Regions from separate parts of the Paenibacillus nicotianae genome, predicted to be linked through region 3. Evidence: riboswitches for the same ligand, from Rfam matches in the RefSeq annotation. Region 3 holds a riboswitch; each other region holds the start of a gene.
What was found. A riboswitch is a leader RNA that binds a small molecule or an ion and turns the genes downstream of it on or off. The one in region 3 is predicted to bind S-adenosylmethionine.

Region 1 (10,774 bases), on a different contig from region 3:
GAAATTTGAAATGAGTATAAAAATCATTGCGTAAATGCTGAAATTTTGGTGTATTTATACTATAATATAGTTACGAAAGGAGTTGAACAATATGAGTGAAAGTGTACAAGTAGAAATGTACGATGAAGTATTGGAAGTTCTGGACAAATTGCGTCCATTCTTGCAACGCGATGGCGGCGACGTTGAATTAGTAGACGTTGAGGATGGTATCGTTAAGCTTAAGTTGATGGGAGCTTGCGGTAGTTGCCCAAGTTCAACAATCACGCTTAAAGCTGGTATCGAGCGCGCCCTTTTCGAAGAAGTTGAAGGTGTGCAAGAGGTTGTCCAAGTATTCTAATTCAGACTTTTCTATACAGAGGTAATCATAGATTGCCTTCGTGGCATAACAAAAAGCGTCTTGTTTCCTTCGGGGAACAGGACGCTTTTTTTGTTGGTGACTGTTGTTTTTAATATCCAAGTTCAGATTATAGATGTACTCTACAGCCTAGATACGCTCGCTTTCAATCTATCCTTTAATATAAGGACGAATCGGATCAAGCCCACCCGAGATGTCCATAATATTGCCTGTAATAAAGTCAGAATCGGAATGACATAGGTAAGAAATCACGCGCGATATATCTTCTCCACTTCCGGGACGACCACGCGGCGTTTCATCATCACTCAGATCAAGCACATCAGCTATCCGCTTTTCTTTGTTGTCTCCCCGAATATCTCCAGGACAGATCATATTAATCGTAATCGCATTTTCCGCTTCTTCTACAGCCAACGTTTTGGTAAACGAAACCAATCCTACTTTGGCTGCCGCATAGACTGCACGCTGAGGCCAGGATCTGGATTCAGCCGCATGTCCAAATCCAAAATGAATAATGCGTCCCCATTTCTGCTGGCGCATATGAGGTAATACACGATGGTCTAATAACATCGCTCCAATAAGATTACCTTGCATCAAAGACATAATCTCTGCACGCTCATAATCAGCGAATAAACGGCGTTCCCGGATAAAAGGGCCTGCATTATTTACAAGAATATCAATACCGCCTAGTTGCTGTTCTACCTCGTCTACAAGCCGGTCTATATCTTCTTCAATAGAAATATCTGCTTGTACAGCGATACAACGTACCCCCATATTTTCAATACGAGATTGTAGACGTACAGCCTCTTCATGACTATTCATATAATTTAGAGCAATATCACAGCCTTGACTCGCTAGCGTAAGCGCCGTCATTTTTCCTAATCCTTTGGCACTGCCTGTAATCAGGGCAATTTTCCGATCCAAAAAAGTTCCTCCTCTAAACAATGCTATCGCATATCTTCTACTTATATTTCACTTCTATCCTATAATACGTTTGTATTGTCACTTTTGGATGATACTTATTCTTATCTAGTGTACAGACCTTGACCTATAGATGTCAAAAGGATCATCAAACAACACCGCAACTAGGAATACGAACAGCAAAAAGATAGTTTATAATAGATATATTACGCTGTTTGGTAGAAGGAGGTATATTCGATGAATACTAGCAAAACCAATGCGATGCGCATTTTAGACAAAGCCAATATTTCATATGAGATTATCGAATACGACAATAAAGATGGCAAAATTCATGGTAACGCCGTTGCCGCTAAAATTAATAAACCACCTGAAATGGTATTCAAAACATTAGTGATCCAAAGTAAAGATAACTTATTTATTTTTGTGATTCCAGTAGGCGCCGAATTAGATCTTAAAAAAGCAGCCAAAGCAGCGGGAGAAAAGAAACTAGATATGCTACCTGTAAATGAATTGCAGAAATGGACAGGTTATATTCGAGGAGGCTGTTCTCCTATCGGCATGAAGAAATTGTATCCTACTTTTATCGATGAAGAAGCGATGATCCTTGAAACGATGATTGTCAGCGCAGGCAAAATAGGGATGCAAGTAGAACTTGCTCCACAGGATCTTATAGAGGTGACTCGTGCTATACATACACCTCTCGTTCATGATGTTATCATTGGAGAAAATCGTGCCAATACAATATAAAACTATGAATTTTTAATAATGCCGAATAAAAAGTAAACACCTAAAAAGGGCATGACTTATAAAAAAGTCATGCCCTCTTGAAATAAATTCAGTAATTACGTTTTAATTAAAATGCAGGGATTACAGCACCATTGTACGTATCTTCGATGAATTTTTTAACATCATCAGATGTTAAAGCTTTTTTCAATTTTTCGATAGCTGGATCATTTTGGTTGTCTTCGCGAGTGACCAGGTAGTTCGCATAAGGTGCGCTACTTGTTTCTGTCAACAATGCAGATTTAGGATCGATTTTAGCTTCTAATACATAGTTCATGTTAATCATACCCAAGTCTACTTGATCCAATTGTCTAGTGATAAAAGCAGCATCCATCGGTGTAAATTTAAAGTTTTTAGGATTAGCTGTAATGTCTTTTACAGAAGAAGTGATATTTGTTTTGTCTTTCAATTCAATCAATCCATTGTTAGCAAGCAAAATCAAAGCGCGTGCTCCGTTAGATACTTCGTTAGGAATAGCGATATTTGCACCGTCTGGCAATTCATCGATAGATTTATATTTTGTAGAATAAGCTCCAAAAGGCTCGATGTGTACAGGTTGTACAGCTTTTAACGTCATACTACGAGATTTGTTTTGCTCTTCAAGGTAAGGCAATGTTTGGAAGTAGTTCGCATCTAACTGTTTACCGTTCAATTGAACGTTAGGTTGAATATAATCTGTAAATTCGACGACTTGTAAATTAACGCCTTCTTTAGCAAGTGCAGGTTGAATATGCTTTAAGATTTCAGCGTGAGGTACTGCTGTTGCGCCTACTTTCAATGTCACTGTTTCTGCTCCGCCTTCTGTTGTTCCTGTTGCTGCTGTGTTGTCTGCTGCTTTATTACCGCAAGCCGATACGATCGCAACCAACATAATACTTAGCAAAATCAAAGTCCATTTTTTCATCTTCTCTACCCCTTTGTTTGTTTTTTGATATTTAAGCTAATATATAAAGACGCTGAATATTTTTATGGCACATAAAGCTAGATATACTCAGCAGAATTACTAACCTTTATTTATGACCTGTTCAGTATTTTATAATCTAGCTTGATTCTTATCTTCTAGAAAAATGAACAACTAGACGATCACCAAGCATTTGTAGAATTTGTACAATAATCACCATGATGACGACAGCAACTAACATGATCGCTGTATCATAACGGTAATAACCATAGTTAATCGCAAGCGTTCCCAGTCCTCCTGCGCCGATCATCCCAGCCATCGCTGTATTCGACACTAGCGCAACAACAGTAACGGTCAAGCCTGCAAGTAGTCCTGGCATCGCTTCACGTACAAGAACGCGCGTGATAATCTGCCACAACGAAGCTCCCATAGCATTTGCTGCTTCAATCACACCACGATCAACTTCACGAAGTGCGGTTTCTACTAATCTAGCAAAAAATGGTGCGGCGGCTATTACTAATGGTGGTATCGTTCCAAGTACACCAATCGTTGTTCCTACTAGAATTTGCGTTAATGGCAATATGGCTACGATCAGAATAATAAATGGAACCGAACGCAAAATATTAACGATAAATGCGATAACTGCATAGAAATAACGAACCCAAGCTACAGTAGAACGCCCTGTAATAAATAACAAAATTCCTAAAGGTAATCCTAAAATTAATGTAAACAATCCAGAAGCTCCTACCATTTTGAGTGTATCTAAGGTCGCTGTCCCGAATTCATTCCAATCAATTTGTGAAAAATCTAATTCACCCATCAGTTGATCACCTCCACATCAAGACCTTCAGCGGTCAATCCATCGATTGTACGCGTAATGTCTCCTTCTGTTCCTTCAAAGCGAACTATCAACTGTCCATAAGGTACATTTTTCAATGTTGAAATCGTTCCTTGCAAAATAGCGAAATCTACTCCTGTTTGACGTACCGTTTGCGACAGAATCGATTCGTACGTTTTATCTCCTAAGAAAGACACTTTGACAGTCAATGAATTAGGAACATTTGGTGCTGTCCATGAAGTAGTTAGCAGTTCAGCATTATTGGACTCATTTAAAATAAAATCGCGTGTGACTTCATGCTGTGGCTTCAAAAAAACATTCGTTACTGCACCTTGTTCTACAATACCACCCCGATGAATAACAGCTACTTTATCGCAAATACTCTGAATCACATGCATTTCATGGGTGATTAAAATAATCGTTAAATTAAAGCGCTCATTGATATCGACTAGCAATTTCAGAATCGAATTCGTGGTCTGAGGATCAAGAGCAGATGTTGCTTCATCACAGAGCAATACATCAGGGTCACTCGCTAGCGACCGAGCAATACCGACACGCTGTTTTTGCCCGCCTGACAATTGAGCAGGATATTTACTTGCATGTTGTTCCAGTCCAACAAGAGCTAGCAGTTCTTTCACTTTTTCTTTGATTTTGCGTTCAGGTGTTTTGACTAAGCGCAAAGGAAAAGCGATATTCTCGTATACTGTCGCTGAAGATAATAGATTAAAATGTTGAAAAATCATTCCTATTTTGCGTCGTCTTGCTTGTAAACGTGCTTTGTTCAGCTTGGTCATCTCGACACCATCGATCCATACTTCACCGGATGTTGGACGTTCTAGTAAATTAATACATCGAATCAATGTACTTTTACCTGCACCAGAATGACCAATAACGCCGAAAATCTCGCCTTTTTCTATTTTCAAATCTATACCACTTAACGCAGGGCTTAGATTTTTCCCTTTACCATACGTTTTGGTAATACTTTTTAATTCAATCACAGATAGGTGCTCCTTCCTTCTATTTCATCATTCCTATACTCATATTACATTAATCATATATAAGCCATCGAATAAGTCGGATATATTCTCGTTATCATATATGTCGGTATTCGCTTCTCTCTTCTTTATACAAAAAAAGAACCCTTTCGCAGAAAAGGGTTCTCTATTATTAGAGATACTTCCTTCTCATCTGCCAAAATCGCTATGTACGAACTGCACACGCCATTTTGAAGGAATTAGCACCATGACATTTTGGAAAACTACCTATGAGTTGTTCCAAAATCGGTTGCCGGGTTTCATCGGGCCAGTCCCTCCACCACTCTCGATAAGAAAATATGAAAAATTCGAATGAAAATGAAAATCTTTTCTCAGTATAGTGAACTTCACACTCTTTGTCAAAGCAAAAATGAATATTTCCTAAGGAAATTAGAAATTCTTCATCATTTGTTCATAAGACACTAATAATTTGGTGTGTATTCCCTTTTTGAAGCTCTACCACATGGTGCTACTACTATACATTTTGTCCTAATTTGCCACGTGTACCACGACTTAATTGCCATACTCGTACACTCATATAACATAACACACCGAACAAAATCTGAATCAACAACGTATGCAACATACTGGAGAAGAAATACCATTCAGGGATTTTCATCGTTACAATATTCAACATACCGCTCAGAATCTGCATAATAATAAATACAATTGCAGTTACACCTAACTTACGAATACCTGGATTATACGGATGACGACGGTACGCATAGTGCGCTAATACTGCAATCACGATTAACAAACTATATGCTGCTACGCGATGAAGAAATGCAATAGCTACTCCACCAGATAATTCCGGTAAAATTGAACCATTACATAGTAATACACCTGAACACCCACCTCTAGAACTGGTATGCGTTACAAAGGCTCCTGTATACACCACCATGTACGTATAGATCGTTGCGAACCATGTCAGATTACGCATCCCTTTACTCACCGGTGGTTCATCTGGAATCGGTAAATCTCCTTTTTGCTGATCCATCCGCCTTGCACCAAGTGCCATCATCGACGAACTAGCAAAAGCAATCATTGCAAATCCGAAATGTAAGGCCATAATTGGAGCAGATTGCGAAAATACAACAGCCAATGCACCCATAGCTGCTTGTACTAACACAAATAGTAAGGTTAACGATGCATATACTTTAAGTTCACGATGCTTATTAAAAAAGATAAAACCAATAAAAGAAAATAATGCTGTGAATCCTGCTAGAGCACTAATCGCTCGATGCGAATACTCGATCAGTGAAGCAATCGTATACGCAGGTACAAATTTACCATGGCATAATGGCCATTCTGTTCCGCAACCGAGTCCTGAACCTGATTTGGTTACTACAAGTCCCCCCATTGTTGCCAAAAACATAACAACACAGGTGACAAAGCTCAACCATTTTAGATGTGTAGTTGTTATTCTGAACTTTCTTGCCATTTAGAGAATCACCCGCTATTTTATATGATAGTTACACAATATTTATGTCCTACTTTAGTATACCTGATTGCAAAATAGACGGAACCACTGGATTGTGACAAAAAATGATCAATCCTTGTATTATGACAGAACCGTGTCAACAAACAAATGATATTTTACATAGTAAAAAACCACCCTTTATAAAAACAGGTGGTTAGTAAGCATTTATATATACATTCTTTTTATTCCACTGTTGATGTAGTCAACGTCTGATAGACAGCCACAGCGCGATCCAAAAACTGCTCGATTTCTTCGCGAGATTTGCGTGCTTTATTCACGAAGCGTACTAATTCTTTGCCGTTCGCATAAGCGACAAAGCTTGGAATACCGAGAATGTTCTGTTCTTGACTCACATCACCTGTTGCTTCCACATCTACCTCTACAAGCGTTAGACGATCTGCATACTGACTTTCTACTTCAGGCATAAATGGATCAATATATCGGCAATCTCCACACCAGTCTGCTTTGAATACAGCGACTGTTAACTGCGAAGAGTGAGTAACGGCAGTGAAATCTTCTTTACTATTAATAAGTTGCATTGTGCTATTCCTCCTAATTCTTTTGTAGACGCATTAATGGACGGAAAACTTTACGCAATACTTTTGGATATGAATCCAGTTCATTCGCTCGAACCACTTTTAGCAGAACAAGCATAACAGGATATACCAATAATATCGCTATTCCTACCATACAACAACCGATAAAAAATGCAACCCGATCATTCATATAAGCTGTTAATACAATACCGACTTGATTCAGTAATAGACCGATACCACCTAGTACGACCACTGTCACTATAAATCCGATCCAACGGTTGCCTAACACAGAGAAAGTCACAATGTGGCGTAAAGAACGAATATTCATCCATGTAATCGTAATAAAACATAATGCGGTTCCTGCAATAATGCCGTAGATTCCAATAAACGGAGCTAAAGCAAAACTAGCTATTAATTTAACAACGATACCAATCATGACATGCACCATCGATAAATTCGCTTTGTTAATCCCGATTAACATCGAATTGGTCGTCATCATAGTAATCTGGAAAATCGTACCCAGCGTTAAAGCAGCAATAATACCTGCTCCTTCTTGCGTACTAAATAATAATCCATTGACCGAATATGCTGCTGTACTGAAAATTAATACGATCGGAACACCGGTAAGTACAGAAATTCGCAACGCTAAAGTAATTTGATTTTTCAAATGTTCCATTTTGCGACTAGCAAACGCAGCCGAAATAATTGGAATTAGCGATTGACTCAGTGCAATAGCCAGAATCGGTGGAATCCCTGCTACACTTTGTGCTCTAGCTCCCAAAATTGCTAACACATTGGTAGCCATAGCATCGCCTAATTGTCCAATTAATAAAGGTTTGACCAATATACTATCGATAAAATAAACGGCTGGAATCGTTAATGACGATAGCACAATAGGAATCGATAATTTAAAAATATCCCCATAAATTTGTGTTAATGGAATGACTGCATGATCTTTGTCTGATCTAGCATCGATACCTTCTAATTGATCTTGTTTACGCATTTTGAAAGCATAGTAGATCATGACCGCAAATGCACCTATACTACCAAGCACACTACCAAAAGAAGCACCGGCAGAAGCTTCGACCCCGCCATACCCTAATTGTAAAATAATATAAGCTAGCAAAATAGCGGTAAACACACGTGCAATCTGCTCCACAATTTGAGAAATACCGCCTGCAATCATTAAGTTACGTCCTTGAAAATAACCGCGCATCATCGCAATCATCGGAAACAGTAATAAAGACGGAGCAATAGCTCGAATAGCTAAAATCGCTTCAGGCACTTTGGAGCTATACACAGCAAAAAATGGTGCAAAAATATACAAACCTACTGTCATAATCACACCAATCACACCTGCAAATAACAACGCTGCAAAGTAAATACGTTGTGCTTCTGCCGGTCTACCTAGTGCATAACGTTCAGATACCATTTTACTCAGTGTACTTGGAATACCTGCTGTTGCTACTGCCAATAACATCAAATACAAATTATTAGCTACTGTAAACGATGCATTCCCTGTTACACCTAACATATGCTCTAACGGTACACGTTGTACCAAACCTAGCACGCGTGCAATTAAAGCAGCAGCCGCTAATATGACGGTTCCTCTAACAAATGACTCTGTTTTAGACAAAACGGTTCCCCTTTTCTCACGCCCGATCTCAACCATACCAAAAAACCGGAAGGCTGAAATGCCTTCCGGTCTTGGGCTTTTTCAACAACCTCTATTATAGACAACCTATAGTCATCTAAGCAATGCGGGTTATTTTTTAAAATACAAAAATCCAGATAAAGAAAATAACGATCATCGCGATTTGCAAAATAATCTTGACTACCATGCTGGTGAATAATCCAAGCATCGTACCCCAGGCAGCTTTGAGCGATTGTTGAAAATCTTTACCTGAAATCAATTCACCAAGAATTGCACCGATCAACGGGCCTAAGATTAGACCAAACGCAGGAATTACAAATGGCCCTATAATCAAGCCGATCGTCGATAAAATAACGGTGAGCTTGGTTCCGCCGAACTTTTTGGTTCCATACGCACCGACAATGTAATCTGCAACAAACAGTACAATTACAATCAATGTCTGAATAATCCAGAAAAATACATTATATTCAGCGAATGAGAAAAACCATCCGTACACGAAAAAGCCAAAGTAAATAGCTAACGCGCCCGGCAATACAGGATAGATAGCACCTGCAATACCGACAATAAATAAAATAATGACTAAGCTCCAACCGAGAATTTCCATCGGTAGGGTTCACTCCTCCCAGTAATCTTTCTATACATATATACTCGAAGAAAGCTTAACGCGTTGCATAATTTTTTTTAGACAAGGATATAATCGCGAATCACTTCGACAATACCATCATCATTATTAGAACCTACGACTAGATCTGCTGATTCTTTTACAGGTTCTTGAGCATTGCCCATTGCTACGCCTAGACCTACTGCTTGAATAACGGCTAAATCGTTTAAGCTATCACCTACAGCAACCACTTCAGACATATCGATATTGAGCAACTGACACACTTCTTGAATACCAGCCGCTTTGTTAATACCGAGTGGATTGATCTCCAGATTATGTGGAGACGAGTTGGAAATCTCAAGTCCGCCCATATCCTGTAATGCCATCAAAATCTGGTAACGAAGTTCATCGTTTTCTGTATTGTAGCCGAATTTGAGCCATTCAATACTTGTAAGGTCTGTACCTTCTTCTAACCAGTTATCACGATTATGCAGACCTTTTACTGTATATGCCCAGAACCAGACATCTTTTTCAATAGCTAATTCATACATTTGACGAATCAGATCAGGATCAACCAGTGTACGGCGATGAAGCTCATGAGGAGCTTTCCAGACCTCACTACCATTTACAGTTACCATCGGAGTATCTAAGCCTAATTGCTCGGCATATGGCATTGCACTATGAGCTGCGCGTCCTGTAGATAGACATACATGGATACCTTCATCCATCGCTTTATTAATCCATTTAATCGTTTCCAGTGTAATCTCATGATTATCATTTAATAATGTTCCATCCATATCTAAAGCGAGTAACTTATATTTACGTGTTGTCATTTTGTCATATCGTCCCTTTCTTCATTCCTATTTCTATTGTTATGTGTATGCTATCTAGTAGAGTCAGTCAGTTATCATCAGGTATATCAGGCTCATTTTAACATAGATGTTATAGCGGTCACAAAAGCTTTTGTAAATTACATGTGAAAAATAATCAAAACACCCTGCAATATTACAGGATGTTTTGCAAATTGTTTACATTCATGTGTAGACCGATGATGTTGCTTCACTTTCTATACTTACAAGATGATTAAAGAGCATAGATTCACACTTTGTTAGTACAATCCTTATTCAGCGATCACTGTTCTGTTAGAACGTCGCTGACGTAATCGGCGCATCAATATTCCATGCTTCGGAGAAAATACAAAAGCAAATCCGAACAATATACCTGCTACAGTAACAATACTGCCTGCAATCGAAGCATTAAGCACATATGCTGTATAATAACCAATAATAGAGCTCACGACTCCTGTAAGTACACTATACATCAACATTCTACCCAGACGATCTGTAAGCAAGTAAGCTGTAGAAGCAGGAATAATCAACATACCTACAACCAGTATCGCTCCAACACTTTCAAACGAAGCAACAGAAGTCATCGATACCATCCCCATTAATAAATAATGGAATAACATCACCGGAATCCCACAAGCAACAGCCATCGCAGGATCAAAAGCTGAAATTTTGAATTGTTTATAAAATAAAGCCAGTAACAGTAAAATAATCAATAATGCTGATCCTAACATCCAGACCGAACGTGGCCCCATATCGATACCGTTGGCTGTCCACGTATCCCATTGCACATAAGCAATTTCACCGAATAATACACAGTCGAGATCCA
Region 2 (10,774 bases), 2.2 Mb from region 3:
CCCGTCTGGGTCGATTTGATGAGCATAACGTTCGTCAACGTTTTCGCAATGCTTTTGATCCTAGTCATACATGGTTGATCAAAATGGAAGAAAAGATAGTAGGTTGCGTGGCTTTAAAGCCCGAACTAGATCATTATACGCTAGAGCATTTTTATATGTATCCTGATGTTCAAGGTCAAGGAATAGGCAGTCAGACACTTCATCAATTACTGACTCAGCCTTATCTTCAAGGTAAAGTAGTTCAACTCAATGTTCTACAAGGTAGCCCGGCAAAACGACTTTACGAACGTTTTGGATTTAAGCTTGATTCTGAAGATGAAGTCGATATTTTTATGAGTTGTACGATATCAATAAAATAGTATTAAAATAAAGAACCAACTATAGAATAATTAAAAAATGTAAAGTCTTGTGAATACTTGTACAGTATCGTAAAAATTCGGTATGATATACTCAGATTGGATTCATCTGTATTGAAGAGAGAAGGTAGAAGTGAAACTAATGAAAGATCAAAAAATAATGTTAGTCGATGGAATGGCACTGCTATTCCGAGCTTATTATGCTACAGCGCAATCCGGTTATATTCGTCGCACCAAGTCAGGTATTCCTACGAATGCAATTTACGGGTTTGTACGTTATCTGTGGGATGCTGTACAACTGTATAACCCTACTCATATTGCCTGTTGTTGGGATGTCAGTAGCAAAACGTTTCGCACCGAAGAATTTGCCGCTTACAAGGGGAATCGATCGGCTGCACCGGATGATTTGATTCCGCAATTTGATTTGATTCTAGAAGTGACCGAAAGTATGGGTATTCCTAATCTAAGTGCCCCCGGTTATGAAGCGGATGATTGTATAGGTACGATTTCGCGTGAGCTTGAAGCGGATATGGAAGTTCTGATTTTGACAGGAGATCATGATATGTTACAGCTCGTAGATGAACGAACCAGTGTAATTATTATGAAAAAAGGCTATGGCAATTACAAAGTCTATACTCCTGAATCATTAATGGAAGAAAAGGAATTAACACCTGCTCAGATTATTGATATGAAAGCTTTGATGGGCGATGCTAGCGACAACTATCCAGGAGTCAAAGGAATCGGTGAAAAAACAGCCATTAAGCTGGTCAAAGAATATGGAACGATCGCAGGTATTTTGGAAAATTTAGATCAATTAACACCTTCGATTCGTACAAAAATTGAAAAGGATCTCGATATGCTTCATATGTCTCATCGCTTAGCGGCGATTCATCGTGAAGTACCTGTCGTCTGTTCGTTGGATGCTAGTCTTTTGCTTTTAGAAGATGATATTGTTCTGACGAAATTTGAAGAATTAGAGATCAAAAGTCTTTGTTCGATGTTAGGCGTAGGTGTATTTTAAATGAAAACATCATCGCGCTTCCTCATTGGCATGTTGTCTATCGTGATGATTCTGTGCTTGCTACCTACTGCTGGTTCTCCAGCAGTAGCAGCAGGATCAGGATCGGGAATCCGAGCTTCGACGCAGAAAGTGTCTGCTGCTGGACGAACATTTACAGTACAGACGGTTCATATTCCGAAAGGAACCAAAACAGGCATAGGACTGGCTAATCAACATGTTGGTCAGACGGCTTCCTTATCGTCTATCGTCAAAAATGTTGGTGCTCAAGCAGCAATTAACGGTGCTTTTTTTGAAGCTTATGGTGGTGCGCCTGACCCTTATGGTACGTTAATTAAAAATGGTCGTATTGCGCATTTGGGCAGATATGGAACTACAATAGGATTTTTGGCAAATGGTACAGCTTTGATGGATTCGTTGCGATTGTCTATTACAGGAACAGTGCAATCGACAACAGGTAAATCATCTAGCTGGTATGCTATTTGGGTGAATCGCCTTCCAGGTACGTCTAGCACATCTGTTATTTACACTTCTGATCGGGGTACAAATACAGGCTTTACAGGTGGAATAGCAGTAACCGTAGTGAATGGTAAAGTCACTCATAAAGGAAATAATAACAAAACAACAATTCCTACTAATGGATATGTGCTTGTGTATACAGGAGATCAGAAATATGCGGCTGATCGCTTTACGATAGGTGCAACTGTTAAGATGAATATTGCTTATCAAGATATCAAAGGCAAAGATATTCCATGGCAACAAGTTGTGACTGCGGTAGGTGCAGGGCCAAGACTGGTGAAAGACAGCAATATCGCTTTGAATGCAGTGGAAGAAGGATTTCAAGATCCTAAAATTTTGACCGATGCCGGTGCGCGTAGTGGTATTGCGATTATGGCAGATGGTTCAGTTATGATTGCAACTGTTCCTGGAGCAACAATGAAGCAATGGGCAGCTATTATGCAGAGGCTGGGCGCGAAGCAAGCGATGAACTTAGATGGAGGCGCTTCATCGGGGATGTATGCTAATGGACGCATGATTACACCACCCGGACGATTACTAAGCAATACGTTGATTTTTGGTGCAAGCGGTTCATAAGTGCTCGTGTCGACATCATTTCGACTTCAATATCATATATGATCAATATGGAGCATCTCTGCAATAATTTAGGGGAATACTAATCTATCCATACAGGATAACTCAAAGGAGATATATCATTTATGAAAAAATTAGGGGCTATTGAAGCAGGCGGTACTAAATTTGTATGCGGGATTGGTACAGAGGATGGAGAGATTTTAGAAAGAGTAAGTTTCCCTACCGAAACGCCTGAGATTACGATGAAAAATGTAATTTCTTTTTTTGAAGGTAAAGAAGTAGAAGCGATCGGTATCGGTTCTTTTGGACCGATTGATCCGATTAAAGGCAGCCCAACGTATGGATACATAACGACTACACCGAAGCCACATTGGGGACAATACAATATTGTAGGACATATGAAAGAGCATTTTGATGTACCGATTGGTTTTGATACCGATGTGAATGGAGCGGCGTTGGGGGAACATAAATGGGGAGCGGCGCAAGGATTAGATAGCTGTATTTATATTACGGTAGGTACAGGTATTGGTGCTGGCGCTGTAGTAGCTGGCAAAATGCTACATGGATTATCTCATCCAGAAATGGGACATATTTTGGTTCGTCGTCATCCTGATGATCATTTTGAAGGATTCTGTCCTTATCATGGCGATTGTCTGGAAGGCGTAGCAGCCGGCCCTGCGATAGAAAAACGCTGGCAAGTCAAAGGTTCTGAGCTGACTCCAGAACATCCTGCATGGGAAATGGAAGCTTACTATCTGGCACAAGCGTTAATGAACTATGTACTGATTTTATCCCCACAAAAAATAGTCATGGGTGGCGGTGTAATGAAGCAAGAGCAATTATTCCCGCTGATTCGTGAAAAATTACAAAAGCTGTTGGCTGGTTATGTACAGCATCCTAGCTTAAATGAACAGATTGACCAATTTATCGTTCCTCCACAATTGGGCGATAATGCTGGATTATGTGGAGCGCTTGCGTTAGCAGATCTAGCATGGTCTGGAGAAAAAGGTGCAACCAATGGCGAATAAGAAAAAAGTAAATCCCGCAATTAAAAGACAGCAACAGCAAGAGTACAAACAAAAAGAAGCATTACGTCAAAAGAAGTTAATGCGTAATCTAATTATTGGAACAGTAGCTGTGATTGCAGTTATCGTATTACTTATTATTTTTGTACCGAATAACAAAACAGCCGAAGCGACTACGTTTGATTACAGTCAGCTTCCAGTTAAAGGTGAAACAACAGCTCCTGTCAAAATTGTAGAATTTGGCGATTTCAAATGCCCGATTTGTAAGCAGTTCAATGAAATCATTGTGCCCCAAATTCAAAAAGATTATATTTCCAATGGTACAGCAGCCATGTACTTTATGAACTTCCCATTTTTGGGCCCTGATTCTACGACAGCAGCTTTGGCAGTAGAGTCGGTGTATCACCAAAATAATGAAGCGTTCTGGAAATATTTTGACACTATTTATACTAATCAAGGCGATGAAAATACAGAATGGGCAACTACCGATTTTCTGGTTGATTTGGCTAAAAAAGCAGATGCGTCGATCGATACGACCAAGCTTCGTCAAGATATAGAAAATAAAACGTATGCCAAACAAGTACAAGCTCAATATGATAAAGGAAAAGAATTAAATCTTCCAGGTACGCCGTCGATCTATATTAATGGAGTCGAATATACAGGAGATCTTGGAGATTATACCGCACTCAAAGCAGCGATCGAGAAAGCCAAAACAGAAGCTGGATCGGAGGGCTAATACGATGAATACAGAATCGTCTCCATCTTTTTTAGCGCGATACTATTTATTTCTAGCATGGATAGTAGCTATTGTAGCTACTGGTGGAAGTCTGTATTTGAGTGATGTAATGCTACTGGAACCTTGTAAATTATGCTGGTATCAGCGTATTTTTATGTATCCGCAGGTGATTTTGCTTGGGATTGCTGCTTATCATAATGATCGTCGTATTGTTAGATATTCGATGCCGCTCGTGATTCTTGGTGCATGTGTAGCCATTTACCATTATGCAGAGCAACATATTCCAGCTTTGAGCAGAATTTTACCATGTACAACAGGGGTTCCTTGTAATAAGCCTTATTTTGAATGGTTTGGTTTTATTACGATTCCTTTTATGGCGTTAATCGCTTTTATCTTGATTGCTTTGTTGTTATGGAGAGGTAGTCGTGCAGCAGATGCAATTGCTTATGAAGATGAAGAAACAGAATAAATAGCCATACCGTTGATTGATATCAGTACCTTGTCTTCTTTTTAGCATCTATTGTTGAAAAGAAGACTTTTTTTATAAGTCTGCTCTGAAAAATATAAACGGGATGTGGGTACAATATGGCTTGAAAGAAATAGCTATTTTGAATCAATTTTGATCTATTTGATGTAATGAGCAGGTTTAACGGTTAACTATAGTAAGAGAATACTGTTCAATAACTAGATAAAAATGGAGGAATATCGAATGAGAGAAGGCAATTCAATATATGAAGTAGAGCCGTGGTCGATTCGAGAATCTTCGTTTGACCCTATCCATAATCGTAGAGGAGAAACTATTTTTACAGTTGCTAATGGATATTTGGGAATGCGTGGACATTTTGAAGAAGGATTAGAAGGTGCAGGTATTAATGCACTGAACGGTACGTATTTAAATGGATTTTACGATTCAGCAGATATTACGTATGGAGAAGAAGCTTTTGGTTATGCACGTAAACGTCAGACGATGCTCAATGTCACCGACAGCAAAATTATCGAGTTATTTATCGATGGCGAACAATTTAATTTATTGAGCGGGCGTGTGATCGAATACGAACGCATTTTGGATATGCAACATGGGGTTCTGTCTCGTCATGTAGTATGGGAAAGTGGAACAGGTAAACAAGTACAAGTAGATACACAGCGCTTGATTTCATTTGATAATAAGCATGTAGCGATGGTTCGTTATACTGTTAAACCTGTTAATTTCACAGGTGAAATTAAACTGGTCTCTGCATTAAATGGTAAAGTGACCAATGAAATATCAGCAGATGATCCACGAGCAGGATCGGCTTTTGGAGGGCAAGTATTACATACGGTTCAGTCGTATGAAGAAAATACGTTTATGGCTCTAGAGCAACGTACGACAGAAACAGAATTTCATTTACTATGTGGAGCAGATCATGTATTAGATTACAAGCATACGTTAGACACAGCAATAGAAGATGAGCGAATCGCCAAGCATTTCACAATGCATGTAAAAGAAGGACAATCGATCACACTGGATAAATCAATTGTGTATTATTCTTCGAAAGATTATGAAGTAGAAGACTTGCTGATTTTGGCACAATCTACATTAAAAGATGTGAAAGCGAATGGCTGGGATACTTTAACAGCGAAGCAAAAGGAATATTTAGATGAGTTCTGGGAAATTGCCGATGTAAATGTGGAAGGCGATGAACTGTTACAGCAAGGATTACGATACAATGCGTATCAATTATTCCAATCGGTCGGTCGCGATGGCAAAACGAATATTAGTGCTAAAGGAATTACAGGAGAAGGGTATGAAGGACATTATTTCTGGGATACAGAAACTTATATGTTACCATTCTTTTTGTATACTAAGCCCGAGTTAGCGTTACGTCTGTTGGAATACCGTTATTATACATTGCCAAAAGCAAGAGAACGCGCAGTAGAAATGGCAGCCGAAGGCGCTCTATTCCCGTGGCGGACAATCAACGGAGAAGAAGCTTCTGCTTATTATCCAGGGGGAACCGCTCAGTTTCATATTAATGCCGATGTAGCTCATGCTATTATTCAATACGTAGAAGCAACAGGCGATCAAGACTTTTTGCAAACCAAAGGTCTAGAGATGTTGATCGAGATTTCAAGATTCTTCTTATCAGTAGGAAATTGGATTACAGGCAAAGGATTCTGTATTAATGGAGTTACCGGCCCTGATGAGTATACCGCGATTGTGAACAACAATACGTATACGAATATTATGGTCAAAGATGCATTAGAATTTACTGTTCATGAATTAACACAGTGGGAAGAATTGACTCCAGATTCTTATCTTGCTATGCACAGTGTAATGGGACTAACCGAGGAAGAAATTGCAGATTGGGCACGTGCTGCGGATGAAATCTATATCCATCGTCAGAATGGACTGATCGGTCAAGATGATTCGTTTCTGGATAAAGGCGTATGGGATTTTGACAGTACACCGGCTGAAAATTATCCATTGCTTTTGCATTATCATCCATTAGTCATTTATCGTCAGCAAGTAATTAAGCAAGCCGATCTGATTCTAGCATTTTATTTGCTAGGGGAGAAATTCACCAAGCTAGAAAAAGTAAAAAACTATGCGTACTATGAGCCATTGACGACACATGATTCTTCATTATCAGCAGCGATTCATGCGATTATTGCAGCAGAACTTGGCAATATGGATCATGCTTATAATTTCTTTATCGAATCAGCACGTATGGATCTGGATGATATTCATGGCAACGTCAAAGACGGTATCCATGCGGCTTCGATGGCAGGTAGCTGGCTAACGATTATTGGTGGATTTGCAGGAATGCGTCAATATGATGGTCGCCTGCATTTTGAACCGAAGTTACCACCAAGCTGGACAGAGTACTCCTTCCGGGTACAATTCCAAGATCGTCTTGTAAATGTGAATGTAGAAGGCAACAAAACAACGTATAGTCTTGTTCGCGGGGAACCGTTGACGATAGAGCATTATGGACAAGAATATGTAGTAGCAATGACACAACCGCTTGAAGCAAATAATCGTGATCTTTGTGCGATTGTGTTCGGCTTGGAAGGTGTCGTAATTCCGGTGATTGATGAAGAATCGGAAACGATTGAATCCGCAGAATTGTTGCCAGGCGTAAATGATTTACTTCAACATTTTGCTGATCATAACATTGCTGTAGTATTGGCATCTCACCGTACCGATGCAGAAGAAGTTGTAGAGAAATTAGGAGTACGACAGTACTTCAACCGAATCATTACATCGGATGATGTAGAGTTCAGCAAGCCTGATCCTGAAATATTTATCAAAGCAGCGAATTCCGTAAATATTCATCCTTATCATACAATGGTTATCGAAGATTCTACCGAGTCGATTCAATCGGCTCGTCAAATCGGGATGAAAACAATCGCTGTAAGTTCTCTATCCCGAATCGATAGCGCTCACTTTACAGTGCCCGGCTTAGATGGACTAAACCTAGAAACCATGATCCGCTGGATGCAACTTCCTTAAGCGCTTGGCATCATAAGCGCGACCAAGTCAAATGGAAAATGATTTTCGTGCAGCAAAATATCTTACAACTAGCGCTTGGTATCATAAGCGCGACCAACTCGCTAAGTCACCAATCAAAAAAAGCTGTCCTTGTTCATCTAATGACGATGAATAAGGGCAGCTTTAATCGTTTCAGATCCAATCTTTTTTGCGGAAAGTGAAAAACATAGTTAGACCTAACGTGATCATAATTCCGATGACCAACGGGTAACCGAAGCGCCAATGCAATTCGGGCATATCTTCAAAGTTCATTCCATAAATACCTGTAATCACAGTCAACGGCATAAATATCGTTGTGATTGCTGTAAAAACACGCATAATTTCATTCGCACGATTAGAGATACTGGACTGGTAAGCTTCTCGTAAGTTACCCATCAGATCGCGGAACGTATCAAACATCTCGGATACTTTTACCGCATTCTCATAAACGTCACTGAAATATTTTTGCAATTGATCATCGATCAGACGAAGATCTTTTTTATTCAATGTATTGATCACTTCACGCTGAGGGCCAAGTACACGTTTGAGCCATAAAATCTCGCCACGCAAACCAATAATTTCATTCAAATGTGATTTTTTAGTATGCATCAATATATTTTCTTCCAGTAGTTCGATTTGATCTTCGATCCGGTCACCTACAGCGAAGTAATTATCAACAACAAGGTCAATTAACAGATACATAAATTTATCAGCGCGGCTAACTTCCTCTTCCCATAGAATCGGTTTGAGTACACGCAATTCATTAATTTTCTGCTTGGTGACAGTAATAATATAATGCCGTCCTAGAAAAATATTCAGGGCACGCAAAAAAATCTCTTCGTTATCAAAACGAATACTGTTCACTACAATAAAATAATGACTTTCATAAATTTCGATCTTAGGACGTTGTTCTTCTTCACTCAAGCAATCTTCTACAGCTAGATCATGAAGCATAAATAATGGTTGTAGTTCTATCAAATCTTCCAAATCTGCATCGATCCAGTAAAATCCTTCTTCAGGTGCTACCAGTGTGTCGGTAATATTTTCTACTGGAGTGAATGCTCCAGCATTAACGTGCCGAACTTTCATTGTGTTCTACCCCTTTATTATGAAATGAGCAGGGAAAGAAGCGGCAACCGCACACCTGTTTACAAAGCTTCGCTATAATTTATGAAAAAACGGAGAAGATTTTTCAATAATGGCGCGTTACTCCAGTGCCCTATGGTTGTCGTTTGTTTCCTGCAATTTGTCCATCCGTCCTGCTGCCAACTGGGCCTCGGGTCGCCTTCCATTTTGAAATTCACCTCTTTGTGATTTAGATATTTATGAAAACCATGAAAAAACGTCAAATACTTGTTAAGTATAACGTGGTCTTGAGAGCCTTTCAAGCTTAAATAAGAAACCTCTTTTTTTAATCAACCAATACAGTTACCAACAACTTATTTATCGGTTTGATCCCACTCATTTTTCACAGCACTTGACGGCAGACAGTAGAATAGTATAAATTATGGTATAAGAAAAGTATCAAATCATGTTATTTTAAATTGAATAAGCAAATCTTATCAAGAGCAGGTGGAGGGACTAGCCCGATGAAACCCGGCAACCGGCGGTATAACCGCACGGTGCTAATTCTTGCAGAGATATAAGTTGATGGATCATCCTAGACTTAATATCTGCTGACAGATGAGAGAGGCGTCTATTATATACGCGAACATATCGCAAATGACCTTTCTCAAGTATCAGGAGAAAGGTCATTTTTGTATATGCTCTTAATGAATCTTTCTCCTGAAATGATAAAAAAATATACACATTCAAGGAGTGAACAAACATGCCAATCAAGATTCCAGATAGTTTACCTGCCAAAGAAGTATTAACTGGGGAAAATATTTTCGTAATGGATGACAGTCAAGCATTTCAACAGGATATTCGTCCATTGCGGATTGCTATATTAAATTTAATGCCTACAAAAGAAACAACAGAAACGCAGTTGCTACGTCTGCTGGGAAATAGCCCGCTTCAAATTGATATTTATTTGTTACATGCACAATCCCATACATCTAAAAACACATCAACAGAATATTTGAACTTATTTTATAAAACATTTGAAGAAGTCAAACATCTACGATTCGATGGTCTGGTCGTCACAGGCGCTCCTGTAGAAACGATGGACTTTGAAGATGTGAACTACTGGGAAGAGATTCAAGGGATTTTTGATTGGAGTAAAAAAAATGTTACTTCAACAATGCATATCTGTTGGGCTTCACAAGCAGGACTGTACCATCATTTCGGTGTTCCCAAAGTTGATTTACCTGAAAAATGTTTTGGTGTATTTCCACATACATTAAATAAAGAAAACGTAAAATTGCTACGAGGATTTGATGAGTTATACTTTGCTCCTCATTCCCGTCATACCGAAGTACGTCATGAAGATATTGCGAAAATTCCTGAATTGGAGATTTTATCAGAATCAGAAGAAGCAGGAGTATATCTAGCTGCAACCAAAGATGGCAGTCAGATTTTTGTAACAGGGCATTCTGAATACGATCCCTTGTCACTGAAATGGGAATATGAACGTGATATTGCGAAAGGAATGGATGTTGCACCGCCGAAAAATTATTTTCCAAATAATGATCCTACTCGCACACCACCTTCTACCTGGCGTGCTCATGCGAATTTATTATTTTCCAACTGGCTCAACTATTATGTATACCAAGAAACACCATATGATTTGGAAAGTGCCAAAGCTGAAGTAGGTAATTATAGTATCTAATTTGAGATCAACCCAATTGATTGTTATTTCAGAGGAGGAATTATAGTATGACGGATCATCATTCAAGCGAACGAACTCTTAACATTGAAAGCAAATTGGCACAGATCGGTTCGATTAATGAACCGGTAACAGGGGCGATTAATTTCCCGATTTATCAATCAACCGCCTTCCGTCATCCCGCTCTTGGTAAAAGTACAGGCTTTGATTATATTCGTACAACCAATCCAACTCGCGCCGTACTAGAACAAGCTTCAGCAGCATTAGAA
Region 3 (10,774 bases):
CATTGGGTATGATTCATCAAAGCGAGCGCAGTCGGATGCTTCGCCTCGGTGAAAAAGTCAACGTACGTGTAACACAAGTTCGTGAAGATGGACGTGTGAATCTATCTATGATTCCTCGTAAAGAAGTAGGTCGTGATCAAGATGCAGAGCGCTTACTTGCTTTCTTACATGAACGTCCTGATGGAGCAATGCCTTATTCGGATACAACAACACCTGATATTATCAAACAACGTTTTGGCATTAGTAAGTCTGCTTTCAAACGTGCCCTTGGTAAATTGATGCGTGAAGGTATTGTAGAGCAGAAAGAAAACTGGACAATGCTAGTGAAGCCAGCAGATTCTGCACAATCGACTTCATCTGAGGAAGAAAAGCAATCCTAAGTACTAGCGACTTTGTAGTGTGAATTGATCATTCTGTAATCGATATTGCAGATGTACGGAAGGACGGTTAGCGTATTGTCGTACCGGAAGTTTGCTTATGTATATGATGAATTAATGGCAGATATGCCTTACCCGGACTGGCTACGCTTTGTACGTGAAGTCTGGGACAAATATGGTATGCCTCGTACGGTGGCAGAACTTGGCTGTGGAACTGGTAGTATTACGATTCCGCTTGTCAATGCAGGCTTTCAAGTAACAGGAATCGATCTGTCATCAGATATGTTATCTGTTGCGAAAGACAAGCTAGAATCGACTCCGCAAGGACACCGTCTTTTTCAAAATGGTAGTGTAAACTGGGTATGTCAAAATATGACGCATTGGATGTTGCCTGAACCGGTGGATAGTGTGATTTCATTTTGCGATTGTCTGAATTATTTAACAGAACCTGAATATATCGTAGATACATTCCAATCGACGTATAAAGGACTCAAGTCAGGTGGTACGTTTGTATTTGATGTGCATCATCCACAAACCCTACGCCGTTATGATGAAGAGCAACCGTTTATGTTAGATGAGCGTGCTGTTTCGTATTTATGGACATGTGAATATGATCAAGTTCGTACCGAGATCGAACATCATTTAACGATCTTTGCCCGCACAGGGGAAGAGCGTAATGCGTTATATGAGCGTTTTGAAGAAACCCATGTTCAGCGTTCGTATGATCCAGAATGGTTGATAACAGAATTAATCAAAGCCGGTTTTCGAGATGTGCATTGTTATGCTGATTTTGAATGGGTAGAAGCTGGCGAAGATGCAGCTAGATTGTTCTTTGTAGCCATTAAATAATATGATATGATTTAATAGAAGCTCCCAATATAGGGAGCTTTTTTTTGATATACCAAATATGTACTGTTTTACAAATTCACAGATGAGGATTTTGAGATGCTGACTATTGTTCAATCGCTTCTAAACAACCTTACCTTTCTGACGACTACACTCTTTTTTGGTAATTTAATTTTAAAATGGCTGAGTAAAAGAATCGATATTCAGTCATTTTATATCAAATTACTATCCGGTGTATTTGCTGGAATCATTGGTATTACATTAACCAAATATTTTTCATTCCATTTGTCACCTATGATTGTACTGGATCTTCGTCAGGTGGCTATTATATTATCTTTTTATTTTGGTGGAGCATTAAGCAGTTTGCTGACCGCTGTAATTATTGGCGTATATCGACTGTTTTTGATAGACCCGATCAATTTTAGTTCATTTATCGGATTTTTTAATGCGATATTTACATTTTTGATTACAGGATTGTTTATGAAAAAAGGAAAAGAGCTAAAGTTATCTTACTGGATACGTATGATGGTAGGCATTTTAGCGGTATACGCATTATCTGTTATTTCTGTGCTTGGAGAAAAATCGTTTTTGATTATTGCATTATTTGCAACTTTTTATATTCCCGGAGTATTGTTTGTTTATTATTTACTTCGTTATATGAAACGTACCGATGATGTATTGGTATTAATGAGTGAAGCAGCCAATCTCGATTTTTTGACAGGGCTTCATAATCCAAGAGCATTTGAAAAAATGTTTGAACAAAAAACGATCAATCTAGTGCATTATCCACAACCTTTTGGTCTACTTATTTTGGATATTGACCACTTTAAGCATGTTAATGATACGTATGGACATTTAGATGGAGATACTGTACTAATTCAAGTTGCTCAGTTGTTGAAAGACACCATGCGTTCGAGTGATCATTGTGCTCGCAAAGGTGGAGAAGAATTTGCAGCTATTTTGAATGACTGTGGAATAGAAAAAACGTTAAATATAGCAGAATCGATTCGTAAAAAGATCGAAGATCACCCTTTTCTATTAGAGGATGGACAGATCATTCGTATTACGATATCGATAGGTGTTAGTTGTTATCCGCAAGATAAGCCTGAAAACATGTTTGAACAAGCAGATCGAGCATTATATATAGCCAAGTCGGCTGGACGGAATCAAGTGAAGATAGCTGAACCTTTATTATAAACAGTGCTTGATCTGAAATGCATTTCATACTTTATCATAAAAGCATCAATTCGCTTGAAGGAGGAGTACAAATGCATCATGAACACAAAAAAGCATTCCCAGCTGATTTTCTATGGGGATCAGCTTCCGCAGCATATCAAGTAGAAGGTGCTTGGAACGAAGATGGTAAAGGACCTTCGATGTGGGATTCTTTTACCAAAATTCCGGGCAAAACGTTCAAAGGAACCAATGGAGATGTAGCTGTAGATCATTATCACCGCTACAAAGAAGATATTGCTCTGATGGCAAAGCAAGGTCTTAAAGCATACCGTTTTTCGATTAGTTGGCCACGTATTTATCCGCAGGGTAAAGGTGAAGTGAATGAAGCAGGTTTGGTTTTTTACGATCAATTAATCGATGAATTGCTAGCGAACCAGATTGAACCGGTATTAACGTTATATCATTGGGATGCTCCACAAGCACTAGCAGATGAATACGGTGCTTGGGAATCTAGAGAAATGATTGAAGATTTCAATCAATATTGTATTACATTGTATAAACGTTATGGAGATCGAGTGAAGTACTGGGTATCGCTTAATGAGCAAAATTATAATTCTAACCATGCGTTTATTACAGCCATGCATCCACCAGGTGTACATGATCGCAAACGTTTTTACGAAGCGAATCATATTGCTTTTCTAGCAAACGCCAAAGCGATTGAATCATTCCGTAAATATGTACCAAACGGTAAAATAGGACCTAGCTTTGCCTATTCTCCTTCGTATCCAGCTAGCAGTCAGCCTCGTGATATGCTGGCGTATGAGAATGCAGAAGAATTTCAAAATAACTGGTGGTTGGATACGTATTGTCTCGGTCATTATCCACAGGTAGCTCTTCGTTATCTGGAAGAGCATGGTCTGGCACCAACTTTTGAAGAAGGCGATATTGAATTATTGACTAAAGGGATTCCTGATTTTGTCGGTGTTAATTATTATCAGACGATTACGTATGAATTTAATCCGATAGATGGGGTAGCTGAAGGCAAAATGAATACCACCGGACAAAAAGGAAGCAATGAAGATACAGGAAGACCAGGTCTATACAAAACAACGCCTAATACTCATTTAGAAACGTCTAACTGGGACTGGGCTATTGATCCAATCGGCTTGCGGATAGGATTACGTCGTATTACGAGCCGTTATGGACTGCCTGTCTTTATTACCGAAAATGGATTAGGTGAATTTGATAAGTTAGAAGCAGATGGAAGTATTCAAGATGATTATCGGATTGATTATTTGCGTTCTCATCTAGAACAATGTCGTGAAGCCATTGCTGACGGCGTGGATCTGATCGGCTATTGTAGCTGGTCATTTACCGATTTGTTAAGCTGGTTGAATGGTTATCAGAAACGTTATGGCTTTGTTTATATCAATCGTGATGAAGATAGTGAAAAAGATATGCGTCGTATTCCGAAAAAAAGTTACTATTGGTATCAACAGGTGATAGAAAGTAACGGAGAACAACTATAAGGTAACAAAGGGATATAAAACAACCGCCTTTTCTTGGATAGCATGTTCAAGAGAAAAGGCGGTTGTTTATCGTTTATACTGTTTTTGAGCTATGATAGAAGTAATGATTCAAGATCGATTATAAGAAGAAAGGAATGACGTATGGTCAATATCAAACAAATTGCTAAACAAGCAGGAGTCTCGGTGTCTACAGTATCTAGAGTGCTCAATAATCATCCTTATGTTAAAGCCGATAAACGGGAACGAGTGCAACAGGTAATCGAGCAAAATAGCTATACTCCTAATTCACAAGCTATTAATCTAATTCGTGGCAAAACCAAAACGGTTGGTTTGATTTTACCGTTTAGTCATCATCCGTATTACCATGCCATTATTGCAGGTGTAATGGAAGAAGCATATCAATATGGTTACCATGTATTGCTGTGTCAGACTTCGTATAATCCAGATCAAGAGCGAGAATATCTACATATGCTCAGTACAAGACAGGTGGATGGAGTAATTGCATGTTCGCGTGTTTTACCGTGGGCAGAATTACAATCATATAGTGAATCAGGCCCGATAGTTGTCTGCGAATATACAGAAGAATCCAATCTGTCTGCTGTGTATACCGATCATTATGGTGCTTTTTGTAGAGGAATTCAGTATTTATTAGATCGTGGATACACCCGCATCGGTTACTGTATCGGTCGCAAAACAAGTGCAAGCAGTCAGGAGCGGTTTCGTGCATACCAAAATACACTCCATGCCGCAGGGCTTGAAGTGTATCAAGATTGGATTTTTCCAGATTGTATCCATATGAGTGATGGAGAACAGATCGCCAAGCAGATTGCTGCTATGGAATCTCCGCCTTCTGCATTAATCGTAACAGGCGATGAAGCCGCCGCAGGCGTTATGTTAGGCGCACGTCAATATGGATTACGTATTCCAGAACAGTTAGCGATTATTGGTTATGATAACCAACCGATCTCTGCTGGATTACAACTGACAACGATTGATCAAAATTTACAAGAAATCGGTAGACAAGCGTTCTCTTTATTTTATGAACGCAGTCTGGATTCTACTATCATGCCAGTGAAACGACTTATTCCTTATACATTAATTGAACGAAAAAGTGTCTAAAAACGATGATGATAGTTGTACAATTTATTAAATACTAACTCGATTTCTTGATCACATCGACACGACCGGAAAAGAATGTCGCACCACCGCCCATATCTGCTAAGCGATCTGAAGTGAGTGCATTGACCAGATGGGTCGCTTGCTGATTGTCAGTGTCTGCCCATAGCCCCTGGCTCACTACAACACCTGGCAATACATGCTCACCTACCGTAGCAAGCAATTCGCAAGAACCGCGCTCATTCCAGACAGTTACCCAGTCGCCATCTTCAATACCGGCATTCTGTGCATCCACCGTATTCATAAATAACTTCGGTGTTTTTTCAAGACCGATATGCTTGGCATTATTCGAAAAGGTGGAATTTAAAAAATTATGATTAGGCCCCGGTACAAAAATATAAGGATGGTTACCTTGTTCATGAAGCGGTGTATAAGTAGGCAATGGTGGTAATCCATCACGCTCCATATCGGCTGAATACAGTTCGATTTTGCCACTTGGTGTAGGGAGACGATCCGGGAATATATAGGGACGGTCTGCTTTGACATATTGATGCTCGATCAGTGAATCATACGTAATATTTTTGAGTGCAGGATTAGCAGGATTATCTAGCGCCTGACGAATAAGCTGTTCATCGCTATCTTGTAATGCCTGGTCTTCATAACCCATCGCTGTAGCTAATAAACGGAATACCTCGGTATTGGATTTACTTTCGCCATAAGGAGCGACAACCGGTTGTTGAATCTGCATATAATGATGCCAGTACGAAGCGTAGAAATCTGTATTTTCAAAAGCAGATGTTGCTGGCAACACGATATCTGCGTATTTAGCAGTTTCGGTTAAAAAGAGATCATGTACCACTGTAAACAAATCGTCTCGTGCTAATCCTTGTCTTACAAGTGTCGCTTCTGGAGTGACAACGGCTGGATTAGAATTGTATACATATAGCGATTGTACAGGTTCAGCCTCTTCCAACAACACACGCCCCAATTGATTCATATTGAAAGAACGGGTATTACGATTAGCTAACAAATCTGGACGTTGTAGTGCTTCTTCATTAAAGGTGAGCTGAAATGTATTAGACTTGATAGCACCACCGCCACGTACTAGCCATTGTCCTGTAATAGCAGGTAGACAGGCAATCGTCCGTACATTCATACCGCCATTGTCATGATGTTGTAGACCATTTCCGATCCGAATCAGAGCAGGGCTAGCATCTCCATACATACGAGTCAATTGATATAGATCATCTACAGGTACGCCTGTAATCGTTGATACGGTTGCAGGATCATATTGCTTCACATGCTCACGCAATTGTTCATGTCCTACTGTATATTGCTTCATAAAATCTTCGTTTACTTTATTTTCAGCAAATAAAATATGCATCATTCCTAGAGCTAGTGCACTATCTGTTCCTGGCAAAATCGGAATAAACCAATCCGCCGATCGTCCTGTTTGATTTTTATGCACATCGATCACAATCACTTTAGCACCTTTTTTGCGAGCTTGTTGAGCTAAAGTCACCTGATGCATATTAGTGCTGACAGCATTAATCCCCCAGAAAATAAATAACTGTGTATCTACTGTATCTTCAGGATCAGTACCAATACTGCCACCCATTGTGTATTTATAACCGGCTGAACCGGCGGCTGTACAAATTGTCCGTTCGAGTAGGCTTGCACCCATACGATGGAAAAAGCGGCGATCCATGCCTTCTGCGGACAGATTGCCCATATTGCCATAAAAGCTATATGGAAGAATACTTTCAGGGCCGGAAGTAGATATTAACGTTTTCCATTTTGAAGTAATCGTGGTGATAGCTTCTTCCCATGAAATAGGCTCAAAAAGACCTTCACCTTTGGCTCCGATTCGTTTGAGTGGAGTAGTCAGGCGCTTGGTATCATAAATACGTTCTGTCATATTACGAACTTTGTTACAAATGTTGCCTTTGGTAACTGGATGGTTAGGATCTCCAGCAATTTTGATGATTTTACCTTTTTCTTTATGCACAAGCAGTCCGCACTGATCAGGACAATCCAGCGAGCAGACAGAAGGGAATATTCCATCTTGTTGATCAATATAAGTAGACATATATCATGCTCCTTTCGTAATACCAATACTGTAATGAGGGCAGAAATAGGCTTTGAATACGTTATAAACTATCATAAATCAAATTTTAGATTTAATGTTGACTTTTTTACTAGGTTTAATTAGAATAAAGAAAATTATTTCGTATTCGACAAATTTAGATGTTTTATACCTTATCGTGTCTGATATGGATTTGCAAGCTTTTTTGACAACTACATACATTGAATTTTCTATCCAGAGAGGTGGAGGGACTGGCCCTACGAAACCTCGGCAAAAACGTGCCAATTCCAGCAAGCTTGAATCGCTTGGGAGATAGGAAAGCAGGATCAATTATTGCATTATTCTGTTCGGATTATTTGAATAGCATAATGAATAGATAGCTAACCTCTTTCCTTGATATGGGAAAGAGGTTTTTGTATTTTTTCAGTATACCGAATAGAGTCTATGTAAAATCTTAACACTTACAATCATACCGCTATCGCTAGCAAACAAAGAACTCTCTCTACCATGTTACTTTCTTACTTTAAAGCTTCACTTAAATAACACTGCACCTAAGTGTACCAAAGGAGATTGAATAATGAAAATATTAATTACAGCCCCTTATCATGAGCAAGGTCGTCAACAACTAGCAGATACGTTTGGAGAAGTTATTTACCGTTGCTGGAAAGATCATGGACAAGCTTATCAAGAAGACGAATTAATCTCGTTATTACAAGAAACTGAAGCAGATGCAATTATCGCAGAATTAGATCAAATTACTGAAAAAGTAATCCAAGCAGTTCCTAAGCTTCAATTTATCGGTGTCTGCCGGGGCACGCCTTCCAATGTAAATGTACCTGTTGCTACAGATCGTCGTATTCCTGTTTTCTATACACCTGCACGTAATGCACAAGCTGTAGCTGAAATGGTAGTTGGCAGTCTGATTACCTTTTTACGCAGTATTATTCCATCCAGTCAATGGTTAGAAGCAGGAGAATGGCAAAGTGGTAGCTTAACTGCTTATCTCAAATTTAAAGGTAATGAACTGGCTGGCAAAACAGTAGGCATGGTTGGTTTTGGCGCGGTAGCTCAGCGTACAGCAGGTATTTTACGTAGCTTCCCTTGCGATATTCGTTATTACGATCCATATGTAACCAGCCCTGACCCGCGTGATCAAAAAGTATCGTTAGCCGAGTTATTTGCTACAAGCGATATTGTATCTATTCATTTACCTGTAACTGAAGATACCAAAGGATTGATCGGCACAGAATTATTGCAATCGATGAAACATGATGCGATTTTTGTAAATACAGCACGTTCAGTAGTAGTAGATCATGATGCATTAGTTGAACAGTTACAGCAGAATCAAATTCGTGGAGCGATTATAGACGTATTTGATCAAGAGCCACCGCTTCCTAAAGATTATGAACTCATTTCATTGCCTAATGTTTTGGCGATTCCACATTTGGCAGGTGCAACGTATGAAGTCGAAGACCATCATGTAGAAATTATGAATACAGCAGTTATAGATTGGTTTGAGCATCATGACACCGCAGTGAAAGTGCTCTACAATAAAGCGATTTTGGAGGATATTAACAATGACACAACAAGCGTATCTAGTCTTTGATATCGGTACCGGTAATGCTCGTGTAGCTGTTGTGGATATCAACGGTAATGTATTATCGATTGAACGAGCTGATATTTTGTATCATAATGATGATCTTTATCCAGATGCACGTCACTTTATACCGGAAGTCTTATGGGAACAGATCGCTGGACTTGCGAAGTTAGCATTATCTAACGTTCCAGATATTCATATTCTCGCTGTCACTTCAACAAGCCAGCGTCAAGGTATTGTACTGGTCGATGAAGCCGGTGAATCTTATCTTGGATTGCCGAATATTGATAACCGCGGCCGAGAGTGGGAAGAACGATATAGTGATCAACCTTCTATTTATCCGATTACAGGCAGAACGCCGTCTGCTTTATTTTCAGCAATGAAGTTAGTCGGATTACGTGAGCGTCATCTACAGCAGTATCAACGATTGAATCGCTTTACCAGTATTAGCGATTGGGTCACTTATGCGCTTAGTGGTGTGCTAAGTTACGAACCGTCTCAAGCATGTGAGACTCTTCTCTATGATGTAGAGCATAATGACTGGTCTACAGACATGTGTCATACATTTGGCATTGAACCGACAGTATTACCTTCATTAGTACCTTCAGGTAGCGTGCTCGGAACATTACTACCTGGTGTAGCAGCAGAATTGAACTTGCCTGTCGATACCCCTGTTATCGTAGGTGGCGGAGATACCCAATTGGCTATCCATAGTACAGGTGCACAAGCAGAAGATATCGTTATTGTATCCGGTACAACAACACCTATCGCTAAAATTACAGATACATTTACAACAGATGATTCAGCACAAGCATGGATTAATGCATATACAACACCACATCAATTTTTGATCGAAACGAATCCAGGGATCACAGGTCTGAACTATCAGAAATTGCAATCTATTTTCTATCCCAATGAAGGATACGCCATGATGGAGCAAGAGATGAATGAACTGGAAGACAGTCAATGTGTAGCGGCTTTAGGTTCTTATTTATCTTCTGCCAAAAATGCGCGTGTACGTGGAGGATTTCTATTCGATGCTCCACTATCAGACCAATTAAGCCGGGCTCACTTTGTCAGATCAGCATTACATGAGATTGCTTTTTCGATCAAAGTGAATTTCGATCAATTGGCACAAGTAGTATCGCTAGATCGTTCGTATATCTGGGCATGTGGAGGAGGATTACAAAGTCGTACGCTAATCCAGAGTATCGCTGATCTATTAGGTAAAGAAATCCGTATCCGTACCGGATTTGAACATGCTTCGATTGTAGGAGCAGCCTATATCTGTAATACAGCTTTGGATATTCAGTCTACTCAGACCGAGCAGATCACTACATTTCAACCACAACCTTCTGATCTATTGCAAAAAGATTACCAAAAATGGCATGCGACACAGCTCTTTTTTGCACAATTAGCATTAGCGGAATCGGCTACAAAAGCTACAACAATTTCTTCATCTGAAAGCAGTATCTGAGAAAAGTAGACCACCAGTAAAGTCCAAAAAGGAGTGTATGTCATGAACGTATTAGATCGTATCGGGATTCCCAAAACATTAGTCTGGGGATATCTCGGAGTATTGATATTTATGATGGGGGATGGATTAGAAGCAGGTTGGTTAAGCCCTTATCTGGTCGAACGAGGGCTTAGTATCCAGCAAGCCAGTCTTTTATTTACTGTATATGGAGTGACACTTGCGATAGCTTCATGGTTTTCAGGCGTATTTTTAGAAGCATTTGGAGCGAAAAAATCGATGTTGATCGGATTTATCGCGTATGTGATCGGTACTTCTGCTTTTATCGCTTTTGGCGTAACTGATTTGAATTATCCTATCATGTTATTAACATATGCTGTCAAAGGATTCGGCTATCCATTATTCGCGTATTCCTTTTTAACTTGGGTTACTTATCGTAGTCCTGAAAATAAATTAAGTACCGCAATTGGTTGGTTCTGGGTAGCCTACTCTGGAGGAATGTTTGTATTAGGAGCATATTATTCCAGTTATGCAATCAAACATTTAGGATATATGCAGACATTATGGAGTGCA

Region 1: it holds a riboswitch for S-adenosylmethionine, as region 3 does, so the genes downstream of both, ACFSGI_RS03980 (methionine ABC transporter ATP-binding protein) here and ACFSGI_RS05645 (2-hydroxyacid dehydrogenase) in region 3, are expected to answer to the same signal.
Region 2: it holds a riboswitch for S-adenosylmethionine, as region 3 does, so the genes downstream of both, metA (homoserine O-acetyltransferase MetA) here and ACFSGI_RS05645 (2-hydroxyacid dehydrogenase) in region 3, are expected to answer to the same signal.

Annotation. Positions count from the first base shown of each region.
Region 1 covers NZ_JBHUGF010000009.1:177,615-188,388, forward strand. The annotation lists gene ACFSGI_RS03955 (NifU family protein) at 92-337, shown strand; gene ACFSGI_RS03960 (SDR family oxidoreductase) at 506-1,276, opposite strand; gene ybaK (Cys-tRNA(Pro) deacylase) at 1,511-2,020, shown strand; gene ACFSGI_RS03970 (MetQ/NlpA family ABC transporter substrate-binding protein) at 2,127-2,960, opposite strand; gene ACFSGI_RS03975 (methionine ABC transporter permease) at 3,109-3,777, opposite strand; gene ACFSGI_RS03980 (methionine ABC transporter ATP-binding protein) at 3,777-4,793, opposite strand; SAM riboswitch class I at 4,977-5,125, opposite strand; gene ACFSGI_RS03985 (COX15/CtaA family protein) at 5,305-6,252, opposite strand; gene ACFSGI_RS03990 (thioredoxin family protein) at 6,492-6,848, opposite strand; gene ACFSGI_RS03995 (putative polysaccharide biosynthesis protein) at 6,862-8,481, opposite strand; gene ACFSGI_RS04000 (DUF456 domain-containing protein) at 8,618-9,103, opposite strand; gene ACFSGI_RS04005 (Cof-type HAD-IIB family hydrolase) at 9,181-9,933, opposite strand; gene ACFSGI_RS04010 (metal ABC transporter permease) at 10,221-10,774, opposite strand, start outside.
Region 2 covers NZ_JBHUGF010000010.1:2,496,239-2,507,012, reverse strand. The annotation lists gene ACFSGI_RS15175 (GNAT family N-acetyltransferase) at 1-359, shown strand, start outside; gene ACFSGI_RS15170 (5'-3' exonuclease) at 499-1,377, shown strand; gene ACFSGI_RS15165 (phosphodiester glycosidase family protein) at 1,378-2,469, shown strand; gene ACFSGI_RS15160 (ROK family protein) at 2,592-3,494, shown strand; gene ACFSGI_RS15155 (DsbA family protein) at 3,484-4,227, shown strand; gene ACFSGI_RS15150 (disulfide oxidoreductase) at 4,232-4,696, shown strand; gene ACFSGI_RS15145 (HAD-IA family hydrolase) at 4,937-7,720, shown strand; gene corA (magnesium/cobalt transporter CorA) at 7,892-8,827, opposite strand; SAM riboswitch class I at 9,295-9,428, shown strand; gene metA (homoserine O-acetyltransferase MetA) at 9,567-10,508, shown strand; gene ACFSGI_RS15130 (aminotransferase class I/II-fold pyridoxal phosphate-dependent enzyme) at 10,556-10,774, shown strand, end outside.
Region 3 covers NZ_JBHUGF010000010.1:303,541-314,314, forward strand. The annotation lists gene ACFSGI_RS05615 (CvfB family protein) at 1-380, shown strand, start outside; gene ACFSGI_RS05620 (class I SAM-dependent DNA methyltransferase) at 432-1,226, shown strand; gene ACFSGI_RS05625 (GGDEF domain-containing protein) at 1,323-2,420, shown strand; gene ACFSGI_RS05630 (glycoside hydrolase family 1 protein) at 2,492-3,928, shown strand; gene ACFSGI_RS05635 (LacI family DNA-binding transcriptional regulator) at 4,070-5,047, shown strand; gene ACFSGI_RS05640 (molybdopterin oxidoreductase family protein) at 5,082-7,133, opposite strand; SAM riboswitch class I at 7,358-7,449, shown strand; gene ACFSGI_RS05645 (2-hydroxyacid dehydrogenase) at 7,708-8,736, shown strand; gene ACFSGI_RS05650 (FGGY-family carbohydrate kinase) at 8,708-10,204, shown strand; gene ACFSGI_RS05655 (MFS transporter) at 10,247-10,774, shown strand, end outside.